One region of the Mycobacterium sp. NGS15 genome, then DNA from elsewhere that is predicted to be linked to it. Evidence: riboswitches for the same ligand, from Rfam matches in the RefSeq annotation. Region 1 holds a riboswitch; the other holds the start of a gene.
What was found. Region 1 has a riboswitch for S-adenosylmethionine ahead of AC5Y5C_RS12355 (bifunctional o-acetylhomoserine/o-acetylserine sulfhydrylase). Riboswitches for the same ligand answer to the same signal wherever they lie in the genome.
Positions count from the first base shown of each region.

Region 2: linked by a shared signal. The riboswitch ahead of AC5Y5C_RS06300 (aminotransferase class V-fold PLP-dependent enzyme) and the one ahead of AC5Y5C_RS12355 (bifunctional o-acetylhomoserine/o-acetylserine sulfhydrylase) in region 1 are both predicted to bind S-adenosylmethionine.

Region 1 covers NZ_JCALEF010000004.1:257,972-265,481, forward strand. Annotated here, with positions in the region: gene trpS (tryptophan--tRNA ligase) at 1-569, opposite strand, end outside; gene AC5Y5C_RS12340 (exodeoxyribonuclease III) at 633-1,442, opposite strand; gene ephH (epoxide hydrolase EphH) at 1,622-2,500, shown strand; gene AC5Y5C_RS12350 (NADP-dependent isocitrate dehydrogenase) at 2,576-4,813, opposite strand; SAM riboswitch class IV at 5,024-5,160, shown strand; gene AC5Y5C_RS12355 (bifunctional o-acetylhomoserine/o-acetylserine sulfhydrylase) at 5,302-6,630, shown strand; gene metX (homoserine O-acetyltransferase MetX) at 6,693-7,510, shown strand, end outside.
Region 2 covers NZ_JCALEF010000002.1:408,841-416,350, forward strand. Annotated here, with positions in the region: gene AC5Y5C_RS06290 (Pls/PosA family non-ribosomal peptide synthetase) at 1-2,566, opposite strand, end outside; gene AC5Y5C_RS06295 (TerC family protein) at 2,746-3,726, opposite strand; SAM riboswitch class IV at 3,984-4,128, shown strand; gene AC5Y5C_RS06300 (aminotransferase class V-fold PLP-dependent enzyme) at 4,161-5,471, shown strand; gene AC5Y5C_RS06305 (flavin-containing monooxygenase) at 5,554-7,143, shown strand; gene AC5Y5C_RS06310 (SDR family NAD(P)-dependent oxidoreductase) at 7,140-7,510, shown strand, end outside.

The sequences.
Region 1 (7,510 bases):
ACGAAGGTCTCCGGCAGCACGAACGTCTCGCCGTAGCGACCGTTGAACCGCTGCGCCACATCACGAGTCAGTTCGAGGTGCTGACGCTGATCATCGCCCACCGGCACCACATTCGTTTGGTACAGCAGGATGTCGGCGGCCATCAACACGGGATAGGTGAACAGGCCGACGGTGGTGGCGTCGTTGCCCTGTTTGGCGGACTTGTCCTTGAACTGCGTCATCCGCGACGCTTCGCCGTAGCCCGTCAAACACCCCAGCACCCAAGCTAGTTCGGTATGCGCCGGGACATGGCTCTGCACGAAGATGGCACTCTCGGCGGGGTCGACGCCAAGCGCTACGTACTGGGCGACCACGGCGCGGGTACGTCGTCGCAGTTCGTCGGGATCCTGCGCCACCGTGATCGCGTGCAGGTCCACGACGCAGAAGAGCGCCTCGTACTCATGCTGCAACCGAACCCACTGCTGCACCGCGCCCAACACGTTGCCGAGGTGAAGGGAATCGGCGGTGGGTTGGATACCGGAGAACAGGCGTCCCCGGATGGCGGCATCAGCAGTCCTGTCGGCAGTCATAGTGCATCCATCCTGGCATGACCGGTCAATGCGATTCTTGCAGCCGCTGTGCGCGCGTGACGCTTATCGGTACTCGACCGTCACCGGCGCGTGGTCGGACCAGCGCAGTGCGTAGGCATCCGCGCGCTCGACCCGCGCCGAGTGCGCACGTCGCCCCAGATCGGGAGTGGCAAGGTGATAGTCGATGCGCCAGCCCGCGTCATTGTCGAAGGCCTTACCCCGCCACGACCACCAGCTATACGGTCCGTCGACTTCGGGATGTAGCAGCCGGAAACTGTCGACCCACCCGGCCTCCAATAGCGAGCCAACCCATGCCCGCTCCTGCGGCAGGAAGCCCGCCTTCTTCTGGTTTGCCTTCCACGCCTTGATGTCTCGTTCGGTGTGCCCGATGTTCCAATCACCGCAGATCACCACGTCGCGTCCACTGCCCGCCAGCGTGGCCATTCTGGTACCCACCGCCGCCATGAAGCGCTCCTTCTCCTCCTGGCGCTCGGTGCCCGCTTCTCCGGTGGGCAGGTAGATGCTCGCCACCGTGAGATCGCCGATCTGGGCCTCCAGGTACCGGCCGGCCTCGTCGAACTCGCCGCCGTCGGCGTCCAGCGTGGCCTTGGTGGAGGCGGCCGGGACTCGGCTGAGGATGCCCACGCCGTTGCGTCCCTTCACGCTCGACGAGGCATTCACCACGTGCCACCCCGCGGCGAGCGCCGGAGCCAGCGCCTCCTGCAGTTGCTCGTCCTCCGCACGCACCTCCTGCAGGCACACGATGTCGGCGGTCGTCTGCTCCAGCCAGGGCAGCAGCCCCCGGTTCTCCGCGGATCGCTCCTTGACTGCGGCACGAATGCCATTGACGTTGATGGTGGTGACGGTGATCATCGGTCGCCGACGATAGTCGAGTGGTCTGACAGTGATGAGCCGCTGGGGCGAAGAACAACCAACCCTGATGAGCCGCTGGGGCGAAGAACAACCAACCGTGATGAGCACCACCGGACACGGTAGTTTGACGCAATAGACAGTAATGTCAACGCAGACGTTGGCGCACTAGGAGGACCCGCATGCTGGAAGCCATTTTGTCGAAGCCGTCGAGCAGGCGGGCGCCCATCGAGATGGGTGAGGGCGAGCCGGTCCTGCTGCTGCATCCGTTCATGCTGTCGCAGTCGGTGTGGGAGACCGTGGCCGAGCAGCTCGCCGATGCCGGGTATGAGGTGTTCGCACCCACCTACCCCGGACACAACGGCGGCGGACCGATGCCCCCGCTACCTCCGTTGTCGCAGCGCTCGGTCGACGTGTACCTGGATCAGGTCGAACAGATCATGGACCAGAAAGGCTGGGAAACAGCGCATCTGGTGGGCAACTCGCTGGGTGGCTGGATCGCCCTGGGTCTGGCATTGCGTGGCCGCGCCCGCAGTGTCACGGCCATCGCGCCGGCAGGTGGCTGGACAAAGTACTCGCCTCTGAAGGCGGAGATCGTGGTGAAGTTCGCGGCCATGCTCCCCTGGCTGGCGTTCTCCCGGCTGTTGGGCCGCCGCGCCGCGGGCCTGCCGTTCGTCAAGTTCGCCACCGCTCGCACCCTGTGTGGAGAGACCGAGGCGCTGAGCCTGCCGGACTTCCACAGCATCTTCGAGGACATCACGCACTGCCCGGCCTACTTCGCGTCGCTGACGTCCATCCTGCCGGCGCCGGGCCTGCAGAACCTGAACACCATCTCGGTACCGGCACAGCTGGTGCTGTGTGAGAAGGACGAGATCGTGCCCCCGGGCCGTTTCGGGAAGCTCATCTCTCAGGGCCTGCCCGCCGATGCACGACGGATCACCCTGGCGGGCATGGGGCACGTGCCCATGCTCGAGGCGCCCGGTCAGGTCACCGAGGTCATCACCGACCTGATCGACCCGCTGGTGGCCGCCAAGCGCAGCGCTGCCTCCGACGTCGGATAGGCATGTCGCCGGGCGTGAACCTGGGCGGGGGATTCGGCTGATTCGCCGCCCAGGTTCCACACTCGAGGCGTAGAACTACACCTCGACGGAGGCCAGGGCGGTGTTGAAGGTCTGGCTCGGCCGCATCACCGCGTTGATCTTCTCGGTGTCCGGCTGGTAGTAACCACCGATATCGGCCGGACTGCCCTGCACCGCGGCAAGTTCGGCCACGATCGCGTCCTCGTTCTCGACCAATCGCTTGGCCAGCGGCGCGAACAACTCGGCCAGCTCCGGATCCTCGGTCTGCGCGGCGAGCTCGGACGCCCAGTACAGGGCCAGATAGAACTGGCTGCCACGGTTATCGAGCTCGCCTGCCTTACGCGACGGGCTCTTGTCGTTCTCCAACAGCTTCCCGGTTGCGGCATCCAGCGTGGTGGCCAGGATCTTGGCCCGCGGGTTCCCGGTCTTGATACCCAGGTCCTCCAGGCTCACGGCCAGCGCCAGGAACTCGCCGAGTGAATCCCATCGCAGGTGGTTCTCCTCGACCAGCTGGCTGACGTGCTTGGGCGCCGAACCACCGGCACCGGTCTCGTACAGCCCGCCACCGGCCATCAGCGGCACGATGGAGAGCATCTTGGCGCTGGTGCCCAGTTCCAGAATCGGGAACAGATCGGTGAGGTAGTCGCGCAGGATGTTGCCGGTCGCCGAGATCGTGTCCAGCCCACGGATCACCCGCTCCATGGTGTACCGAATCGCCCATACCTGCGGCATGATCTGGATCTCGAGACCCTCGGTGTCGTGATCCTTGAGGTAGGTCTTGACCTTCTTGCGCAGCTCGTTCTCGTGCGGACGCTCGGTGTCCAGCCAGAACACCACCGTCATGCCGGATTCCCGCGCGCGCGTGACGGCCAGCTTCACCCAGTCCTGGATCGCGGCATCGGTGACGACCGGCATGCGCCAGATGTCTCCGGCCTCCACGTTCTGGCTCAGCAACACCTCGCCGGTGTCGATGTCGACGATGTCGGCGACACCGGCCTCGGTGATCTCGAACGTCTTGTCGTGGCTGCCGTACTCCTCGGCCTTCTGCGCCATGAGACCGACGTTGGGCACGGTGCCCATGGTGGTCGGGTCGAACTGGCCGTGGGTCTTGCAGAAGTTGATCATCTCCTGGTAAATCCGGGAGAAAGTCGACTCGGGGTTGACGGCCTTGGTGTCCTTGAGCTTGCCGTCCGCGCCGTACATCTTTCCGCCGGCCCGGATCATGGCGGGCATCGACGCGTCCACGATCACGTCGCTGGGCGAGTGGAAGTTCGAGATGCCCTTGGCCGAATCCACCATGGCCAGCTCGGGGCGGTGCTCGTGGCAGGCATGCAGGTCGCGGATGATCTCCTCGTGCTGCGAGGCGGGCAGCGCCTCGATCTTGCTGTAGAGGTCGGACATGCCGTTGTTGACGTTCACGCCCAGCTCATCGAACAGCTCCTGGTGCTTGGCGAAGGCCTCCTTGTAGAAGATCTTCACCGCGTGTCCGAAGACAATGGGGTGGCTGACCCGCATCATGGTGGCCTTGACGTGCAGGGAGAGCATCACACCGGTCTTGTATGCATCCTCGATCTGCTCCTCGTAGAAGTCGCACAGCGCCTTCTTGCTCATGAACATGCTGTCGATGATGTCGCCCTCACCCAGCGTCACCTCGGACTTGAGCACGACGGCTTCGCCACCGGCGGTCGTCAGGACCATCTTCACCTTGCGGGCGCGATCCAGGGTCAGCGACTTCTCACCGTGGTAGAAGTCGCCTTCCTTCATCGTCGCGACGTGGGTGCGCGACGCCTGCGACCACTGACCCATGCTGTGCGGGTGCTTGCGTGCGTACTCCTTCACCGCACGCGGCGCGCGACGGTCCGAGTTGCCTTCGCGCAGAACCGGGTTCACCGCGCTGCCGAGACACTTGGTGTACCGCGCCACGATGTCCTTCTCTTCGTCGCTCTTCGCGTCCCCGGGGTAGTCGGGCAGCTTGTAGCCCTTGCCCTGCAGTTCCTTGATGGCGGCCAAGAGCTGAGGCACCGATGCACTGACATTCGGCAGCTTGATGATGTTCGTCTCCGGCAACTGCGTCAGACGGCCCAGCTCGGCCAGATTGTCCGGAACCCGCTGGTCTTCGGGCAGGTAGTCGGCGAACTCGGAGAGGATGCGCGAGGCAACAGAGATATCGCTGGTTTGAACGTCGATACCGGCGGGCCCGGCGAAGGCCCGGATGATCGGTAAGAAGGAGTACGTCGCGAGCAGCGGCGCCTCGTCTGTCAGCGTGTAGATGATGGTCGGCTGCTGCGCACTCACGGTCACTCCCGGCGTCGTTGGTCGGTCAGAATCTGAGGTAGATCTGGCATCCGCGGGTCGCGCGGATGCCCTATTCAGTATCACGTCCCTCCGAGCCTAGGCGGCCGGACGGCCTGTGATCGCGCTCCCATCTCGGCCGCCCGACACCGTCGAGTCGCGCGTTGCATACCTGGTGGCAACCATTCGGTGACTTGAGATACGCTTCCAACTGGTCATGAGCACCAGCGTCAAGCCCCGGCTCGCTGGTCGGCAACCCTCCAACCGCGGTGGGGTGCCCCGGGTGATGACCAGGTTGAGTAGCCGACTGGGTTATGGAAGGACAGTCGGCCACACGGCAAGCGCGGGTCCGATGGCGGGCCCCGAGAAGACAGGTTGGCCCGATGAAATATCCGTCACCCGGGGGTGAATCCCTGCACTCCTGTTGTCGTTGTTGTCGCTGTCGCATGCCCTAGACCGCCAGCCCCGCACCGACCACCCAGGAGGTTTCCATGACCGATATCGATCCCACCGCCCAGTGGGCATTTGAGACCAAGCAGATCCACGCGGGCCAGTCCCCCGACACGGCGACCAACGCCCGGGCTCTGCCGATCTACCAGACCACGTCCTACGTCTTCGACGACACCGCACACGCGGCGGCACTGTTCGGTCTGTCCGAAGAGGGCAACATCTACACGCGCATCGGTAACCCGACCCAGAATGTCGTGGAGCAGCGCATCGCCGCCCTCGAGGGCGGCGTGGCGGCGTTACTGCTGGCTTCCGGGCAGGCGGCCGCGACGCTGGCCATCGTCAACATCGCACAGGCCGGCGACAACATCGTGTCCAGCCCGCGCCTATACGGCGGCACCTACAACTTGCTGCACTACACGTTGCCGCGCCTGGGCATATCGACCACCTTCGTCGAGGATCCCGACGATCTGGAGTCCTGGCGCCGCGCTATCAACCCGCAGACCAAGGCAATCTTCGCCGAGTCGATCTCCAACCCGCAGAACGATATTCTCGATATTCCCGGCCTTTCGGAGATCGCGCACGCAGCGGGCGTCCCCCTCATCGTCGACAACACCGTCGCCACGCCGTATCTGATTCAGCCGCTGGCACACGGCGCCGACGTTGTGGTGCATTCGGCTACCAAATACCTTGGCGGGCACGGCAATGCGATCGGCGGCGTGATCATCGACGGCGGCACCTTCGATTGGACGCAGGGCCGCCACCCCGGATTCACCACGCCCGACCCGAGCTACCACGGCGTGGTGTTCGCCGACCTGGGTGCACCGGCTTATGCACTCAAGGCGCGTGTGCAGCTGCTGCGCGACCTCGGCCCCGCCATCTCGCCGTTCAACGCGTTCCTCATCGCACAGGGACTGGAAACGTTGAGCCTGCGCGTGCAGCGCCATGTAGAAAACGCGGAACGCGTCGCTCATCACCTCGTCGCCCAGCCGGGGGTCACCTACGTCAACTACGCCGGGCTGCCCACCTCCCCTTGGCATGAACGCGCGAAAGAACTGGCCCCCAAGGGTGCCGGCGCTGTACTCGCCTTCGAGCTGGACGGCGGAGTCGAGGCGGCGACCACCTTCATCGATTCGCTGACCTTGCACAGCCAGGTCGCCAACATCGGCGACGTGCGGTCGCTCGTCATCCACCCCGCGACGACGACGCACGCACAGCTTTCGCCCGCCGAACAGGTGGCCTCCGGTGTTACGCCGGGACTGGTCCGCCTGTCGGTCGGCATCGAGGGCATCGACGACATCCTGGCCGATCTGGACGCCGGATTCGCCGCAGTACAGCGACTCAAACAGCCCGCGGCGGTGGCATCATCGTGACCTTGACCGACGACCTTCGCGCAAGCGGTTCATCCGCAGATCAGCAGCTTCCCGCATCCCACATCGCCCTCCCTCAGGGTGATGAGATCGCCTATGTACCAATAGGTTCGATCACCCTGGAGAGTGGCGCTGCCATCGATGACGTGACCGTGGCGGTACAGAGCTGGGGGCAGCTCTCACCGCGCCGCGATAACGTCGTCTTCGTCTGCCATGCACTCACCGCCGACTCACACGTGATCGGAGCCGCCGGTCCCGGCCACGTCACCGGCGGCTGGTGGGAAGGAATCATTGGTCCGGGCGCAGCGATCGACACCGACCAGTGGTGTGCAATCGCCACCAACGTACTGGGCGGCTGCCGGGGTACAACTGGCCCGACTTCCCTTGCCGGCGACGGAAAGCCCTGGGGCTCACGATTCCCCGGGGTATCGGTGCGTGACCAGGTGAATGCCGACATCGCCGCACTCGCACAATTCGGCGTCACCGAGGTCGCCGCCGTCGTCGGCGGTTCGATGGGTGGTGCGCGCGCACTGGAATGGGCTGTGATGCAACCAGATTCGGTGCGTGCCGCACTGGTGCTGGCAGTCGGCGCGCGCGCCACCGGCGATCAGATCGGCACCCAGAACACGCAGATCGCCGCCATCCAGGCCGATCCCGACTGGCAGGGCGGCGACTACTACGGCAGCGGCCGCAGCCCCGAGAAGGGGCTGAACCTCGCTCGGCGCATCGCTCATCTGACCTACCGCGGCGAGGTCGAGCTGGACACCCGGTTCGGCAACGATCCCCAGGTCGGCCCGGATGGGCCCGAGGATCCATGGGCCGGCGGCCGCTACGCGGTGCAAAGCTACCTGGAACATCAGGGCGACAAGTTCGTTCGGCGCTT
Region 2 (7,510 bases), on a different contig from region 1:
TCGGCACCCATTGCCCAGCTCGGGGCGGACGGTAATCCGGCCACGGATGCCGGGCCTTGCCAGACTTCACGGCCGGTGAGCCCTTCCAGTACTGGCCGTTCTTGACTTTGCCGATAACGCCGGAAGCCGGTGCGACATCTGCGTTCTTGCCGATGACCGCTCCCGGTAACAGGGTGGTGCGGGCCCCGACGGTGGCGTCGTCGCCGACGACGATGGGGCCGAGATGGAACTTGTCGCCGTCAACCCAATGCCCGGACAGATCGACTTCGGGTTCGATGGAACTGCGGTCGCCGAGCTCGAGCCAGCCCGTTACCGGCGGCGAGGAATGCAGGTCGACACCGTTACCTACACGTGCACCCAACGCCCTGGCGTAATACACCATCCATGGTGCGCCGGAAAGGTTCTCGGCGCCGCTGGCAGTGGCGAGCCGGTCGGCGATCCACACTCGGAGGTGCACACTTCCGCCACGTTCGTATATCCCGGGTTTGACCCCGGACAGCAGTAGCCGCGCGCCGATGACGGTGATGCTCATGCGGCCCAGTGGTGTGATGAAGAGGACGAAGGCCGCCAGCAATACCCACCAGTTGACCGTGACCAGCCATGGCACATTGCTGAATATTGCGAACACGTTGTTGGCCAGAGCGAGCCAGGTAGCCCATTGCAGGCCCGTGAGGGTGGTCAACGGAACTGTCGCCACCAACTGCGCCAGCTCGGCCAGCCGCGGTACCGGCTTCACGATCCGGGGTTCGACCTCGATAGGAGGCGCCAGCTCGTCCAGATAGGTGGCCAGCGATCCGAGCCGTGGCTGGTCGTACAGGTTCGCGACGGTCACCTGCGGGTAGCGCTGCCGCAATGCCGCGACCAGCTGCGCGGCGGAGAGTGATCCGCCGCCGAGAGCGAAGAAGTCGGCCTCGGGCCCGTCGACCGCGGCCGCCAGGATGTCGCGCCACAATCCGGCGAGCCAGCCCATGGTGCCGCCCAGTTCAGTGGCATCCTCGTCGGCATTCGTTCCAGGTGGCGGCCACGGCAGTGCGTTGCGATCGACCTTTCCCGATGTGCGCGTGGGCAGTTCGTCAAGCTTGACTAATCGCGGCACCAGCGCGGCCGGTAGCGACTCGGCCAGGCTCGCACGGGCCGCGGCGATGTCGAAGTTGGGGTCGGCACTGGCGATGTAGCCGACCAGTAACGGGGTGCCGCTGGCGGTCTTGCGCACCGCGGCCGCACCCCCACTCACACCGGGCAGGTTGACCAGCGCCGCATCCACCTCGCCGAGTTCGATGCGCCGGCCGCCGACCTTCACCTGGTCGTCGGCGCGGCCCTGGAAGTACAACCCGTCGGGTTCCAGGCGCACCAGGTCACCGCTGCGGTAGGCCCGTGACCATCCCAAAGTATTTAAAGGAGCGTACTTTTCGGCGTCCTTTTCGGGATCGAGGTACTTGGCCAGCCCGACGCCGCCGATGACCAGTTCGCCGATCTCGCCGTAACCGACCTGGTTGCCCTGCGCATCCACGACTGCCAGATCCCAACCCGGAAGGGGCAACCCGATGCTGACGGGGCTGATCCCGTCGAGTCGTGCCGCGCATGCGACCACGGTCGCCTCGGTGGGTCCGTAGGTATTCCACACCTCGCGGGCGGCACCGTCTTCCCCGGTGGCGAGCCGTTCGGCCAGATCCGGCGGGCAGGCCTCGCCGCCGAAAATCAGGAGCCGCACCGCCTCCAGCGCTTCCGCCGGCCACAATGCGGCCAGGGTGGGCACCGTCGACACCACGGTGACATCGCGAGATACCAGCCACGGCCCCAGATCCATGCCGCTGCGCACCAGGGATCGCGGCGCGGGTACCAGACACGCACCGTAGCGCCACGCGAGCCACATCTCTTCGCACGAGGCGTCGAAGGCCACAGAGAGTCCGGCGAGCACTCGGTCATCTGGACCAATCGGATTGTCCTGCAAGAACATCTGTGCTTCGGCGTCGACAAAGGCGGCCGCGTTGCGATGCGTCACCGCCACGCCCTTAGGAGTGCCGGTGGAACCCGAGGTGAAGATGATCCAGGCGTCGTCGCGTGGTGTGGGTTTGGTGGCGCGCCAGCCACGCGAGGAACCGGGTCCACGAACCAGGCCGCCGGGGGTGATCACGGCGGCCACCTGCGCCTCGCCGAATACCAGCGCCGCGCGTTCCTCGGGATCGTCGGCGTCGACGGGAACGTACGCGGCTCCCGCGGCCAGGGTCGCCAGGATCGCCACATAAAGCGAGTAGCTGCCCGAGGGCATCCGGATGCCGACGCGATCACCGCGCCCGATTCCCCGGGTGCCAAGCCACTCGACACTCGCCTCGACGTCGACGATGAGCTCGGAGTACGTGAGCTGGATGGTGCCGTCGTCGATGGCGGGCGCGTCGGGGTGCTCCGCGGCGGTGGAGTAGAGGATGTCTATCAGGGTCCGGGCCGGAGGGGCTGACCTGCCGAGCAGGTACTGCGGGGGCACCGGGTGGGCCGGGGTGTCATGAGCGGCGGGCTGGGGGGCCTCTTCGCGCGCGCGGCTCATGGGTGACTCGTCGGGGCCGGTCACGCTGCTCCTCGTTAGTTCCGCGTCGGTTTTGTGAGCCTGGAGGGGTACCGCAGCGAGCCTATCGGTCCGGGTGCGGCTGAGCTCGTCGCCGCGCGGAAGTGGTCCGCTGGGCACGGTCACCCCATGGCCGCCAAGTTTGCCACGGCGGTCCGCCAGCCGATTCCTTCGGGCGTGGAGCCCTAGCCCTCTTTCGCCGTCCGCCTGGTCTTGTACAGGCTGGCGACGGTGGTGATGAGCAGCGTCACGACGATCACCGCAAGACTTGCCAACGTGGGGATCTCGGGCACATGCACCGGCTCGCCGCCGTTGATGAAGGGAAGCTCGTTCTCGTGCAGCGCATGCAGGATCAGCTTGACGCCGATGAAGAACAGGATGAACGCCAGCCCCTGCGACAGGTACACCAGTCGCTTGAGCATGTCGCCGAGCAGGAAGTACAGCTGGCGCAGACCCATGAGGGCGAACACGTTGGCGGTGAACACCAGGTAGGGCTCTTTGGTGAGCCCGTAGATCGCGGGGATCGAGTCGAGCGCGAAGAGAAGATCGGTGGTGCCCAGGGCGACGATCACCAGGAACATCGGCGTGATGAGTCTGGCGCCGTTCGCACTGTTATCCCGGACCCACAGGCGCAGGCCGTCCCACGTGTCGGTCGTCCGCAGGTGCTTGCGGGCGAACTGCACCACGGCGTTGTCGGCGTCGTCGTCATGCTCGGTGTCGCGCGCCAGGTTGACGGCGGTGTACACCAGGAACGCGCCGAACAGATAGAAGATCCAGGAGAACTGGTTGATGGCCACCGCGCCCAGGGCAATGAAGATGCCGCGGAAGATCAGCGCCAGGATGATGCCGATCAACAGCGCCTCTTGCTGATAAACCCGGGGCACTTTGAAGCTGGCCATGATGATCAGGAAAATGAACAGATTGTCCACCGAGAGGCTGTATTCGGTGAGCCAGCCCGCGAAGAACTCCAGCCCGAACTGGCTGCCGTGGAAGAACCACACCCAGAGGCCGAATGCCACCGCGAGCCCTATGTAGACGCTGAGGGCGGTGGCAGTTTCGCGGACGGAGGGTTCATGGGGCCGCCTGCCGATCACCACGACGTCGACCAACAAGATCGCGACCGTGACGGCCAGCGTGATGATCCATTCGAGCTGGGATACCTGCATGAAATAACCTCCGGTCGCCAAAACGCCGGAGGTCTCTTCCGCCGGCAGGTGACCGGCCTGCGGCACCGACCGGTCCGACAATGGCCGATGTGATGACGACACCGCAGCGAAGGAATACTCCCCTCCGCTAGTCAGTCTGCCCTATGGCGCGGGGATCGGAAAATCGAGCTGGATTCACGAGCTGACACGGCGGGATTTGAAATCACCCTGCGTAATGCGCTTGACGGTGGCTGCGAACGGCGAGCAGACTGCGCACAGGTCATGAGTACCAGCGATAAGCCCTGGCTAGCTGGTCGGCAACCCTCCTCCATGCCGTTTGTCTTCACGCAGGCGGCTCATCCACGGCGGGGTGCTCCAGGTGACGACCTGGCCGCGCTCAACCGGGCGCGGCAAGCGTGGACTCGCCGGGCGGGTCCGGTGAGATGGGATGTCACATGTCAGTATCCAAACCTTCAGCATCCGAACCTTCTGGGTCCGAGCAACCGGCTGCGCGTGTTGTGGGAGCCGATATCAAAGTTCCACTGGCCCAAGGTGGCTGGATCCGTTACGCCAATTTTGACTATGCCGCCAGTGCGCCCGCACTCTGCGACGTCGCGGACCGCGTCACCGAACTGCTGCCCTACTACGCCAGTGTGCATCGTGGCGCCGGATACGCCTCACGCGTGTGCACGACTCTCTACGAGGGCGCCCGTGAGACGGTGGGACGCTTCGTCGGGGCCGCCGCCGACCACCACGTGATCTTTACCCGTAACACCACCGACTCGTTGAATCTGCTCGCCTCGGCGGTGCCGGGTGAGGTGGTGGTTCTCGATATCGAGCACCACGCAAACCTGTTGACCTGGCAGCGATATGACGCCCGGGTGGTAAGGCATCGAGCGACCGTTGCAGACACCGTCATCGCCTTGGCCGACGAGCTCGCCCGGCGGCCCGCCGCACTGCTGGCCGTCACCGGCGCTTCGAATGTCACCGGCGAGGTGCTGCCGTTGGCCGAACTCGCGGCCGTCGCACACCGGTACGGAGCGAGGATCGCCGTCGACGGGGCGCAGCTGGTTCCGCACCGCCGAATCGACCTGGTGGCAACCGGAATCGACTACCTCGCGTTCTCCGGGCACAAGCTGTATGCGCCGTTTGGTGCCGGAGTCCTTGTGGGGCACAGTGACTGGCTCGACACCGCGAGGCCTTATCTTGCGGGTGGCGGGGCGGTTCACAATGTTGGTATCGACAGGGCCGAGTGGCTCGTGGGACCGCAGCGGCATGAGGCGGGCACGCCCAATGTGGTCGGCGTCGCCGCCGTGGCGGCTGCGTGCGAGGCGTTGGCCGCGCTGGGGGATATAGGCCACGTCGAGGATGCGCTCACCGCCCAACTTCGGGACGGGCTCGCCGCGATCGAAGGTGTTGACACCCTGCGCATTTGGAACAGTGGCCGTGACGTACTGGGCATTGTTTCCTTCACTGTCGCCGGATACGCACCGTCGGTCGCCGCGGCCTATCTGTCGGCCGAACACGGAATCGGGCTGCGGGACGGCAGATTCTGCGCGCATCCGCTGCTGGCCAGGCTGGGCAGGCCAGGGGGCGCGTTGCGCGCAAGTATCGGGCTGGGCACCACCGCGAGTGACATCACGCGCCTCGTCGATGCCATCGGTGAGCTCGTCCACCATGGGCCGGCGCTGACCTATACCGAGCGTGACGGGCAAGTCGGGCCGGTTGACGACAAAAGGCCGCTCCCGGATTTCCTGGTGGTCTAGGCGCCGACACAGTATTCGTTACTTGTAATACGTGATACTTTCAGTTCGACACATCACAGGGTCGGACTGACAAGGACGTCGAATGACTAGTACACGTGTGCGGGGTAGTGAGATCAACGGTCGGGAACGGGCTGTTCCCGACCATGAGGTCGTGATCATCGGGGCGGGCTTCGGTGGCATTGGTGCGGGTATTGAGCTGACCAAAAGGGGTGTCCACGACTTCGTCATCCTGGAGAAGTGGGGCGCTGCCGGAGGCACCTGGCATGCCAACAAGTACCCGGGGGTTGCCGTGGACATCCCCACCTTTATCTACAGCTTTTCTTACGACCAGAAGACCACCTGGTCCAAGTTCTTCACGCCCGGTGACGAGCTTGAGGGATACGCCAACGAACTCGTGGACAAGCATGAACTGCGCCGCAAGATCCGGTTCAACGCCCGCGTGGTGCGCCAGGAATTTGATGAGGCGCATAACATGTGGGCTCTTACTCTGGATGACGACAGCGTCATCACGGCTCGGCACGTGATCGCCGCGACGGGTGGCCTCGAGCAACCCAAGCTGCCCGAGATAGACGGTATCGACTCCTATCGGGGGGTACTGATGCACACCGCGTTGTGGGATAAGGATATTCAGCTGGCCGGAAAACGAGTGGCGGTCATCGGCACCGGCGCCACCTCACTGCAGCTGGTTCCGGAGATCGCCCCCGAGGTCGGCCATCTCACCGTCTTTCAGCGCACCCCCATCTATGTGGGGCCCAAGCCCGACCTGAAGTACAACGCGTTCTGGCGGGCCCTGTTCGGGTTCCCGGGTGTCGCCAAGGGCATTCGGCACGCCATCAACCTCAGTACCGCATACATCCCGGACGCCGTCTTCAAGCTCGACTCCAAATACGTCGAATCCGCCTCGATGGCCCTGGCGAACCGGATGCGCGGCTGGATGCGTACTCAGGTCGATGATCCGGTTACCCGAGAGAAGCTGCTGCCGTACTACGGTTTTGGCTGTAAGCGCCCTTCGTTCTCCAATACCTACCTCAAGACGTTCAACCGTCCCAACGTCGCCCTGGTGACCGAACCCATTCAACGGATCACCGAGAAGGGCCTGCTGACCGCGGATGGGGTCGAACACGAAGTGGATGTGTTGATCTGCGCCACCGGTTTCGCGATCTGGGACCACATGCCGGCCTTCCCGACCGCCGGTCGGCGCGGCAAGGATCTGAAGCAGTTCTTCCAGGAGAACCGTTATCAGGCATATCAGGGCGTTTCGGTGCCGGATTACCCCAACTTCTTCCTCGTCCTCGGACCCTACGGATACGTCTTTGGGCCCTATCACATGCTGATCGAGTCGACCACCGCGCACGCGGCCCGGGTGATAGCGGAGACGAAGAAGCGTGGTGCCACCACCGCCGAGGTCAAGCAGGATGTGCACCAGGCTTACTTCGACAAGATGCACGCGCGCAATGAGAATCACCTGTGGCTCTCGCCGGCATGCTCGACGGCCAATACGTACTACATCGACAACCATGGTGATTCACCCTTCCGCCCAGGCGGTTTCGGTGAAATGTACTTTCACAACAAGTACTTCCGGCTGGACAACTACCGGTACGGCACCGAGACGGTGGCGCCGGTGGTGAAGGCGGCGCCGAGGCGCAAGCGCAACAAGGAGGTTGTGGGATGAGACTGCTGCCGGGGCGCAAACCAGAACTTGTCGTCGTAACCGGAGCCGGAAGCGGCATCGGGCGAGCCATCGCTATCCAATTCGCCCGGGGCGGGGCGGAGGTGGTGGCCTCCGATGTGGATCTGACGACAGCCCAGGAAACGGCCGCGATCATCCACCGAAAGGGCCATCGCGCGGTGGCTTTTCAGCTCGATGTCACCGATCCGGCGGCCTGGGAGCGGTTCGCTGATCAGGTGCGGGCCGAATACGGTGTCCCCGATGTTCTGGTGAACAACGCGGGCATCATGGTCGGCGGGCGCTTCTTCGATCTTGAGCAGGAGCACTGGGAAAAACAGTTCCGGGTCAACGTATTCGGTGTCGCCTATGG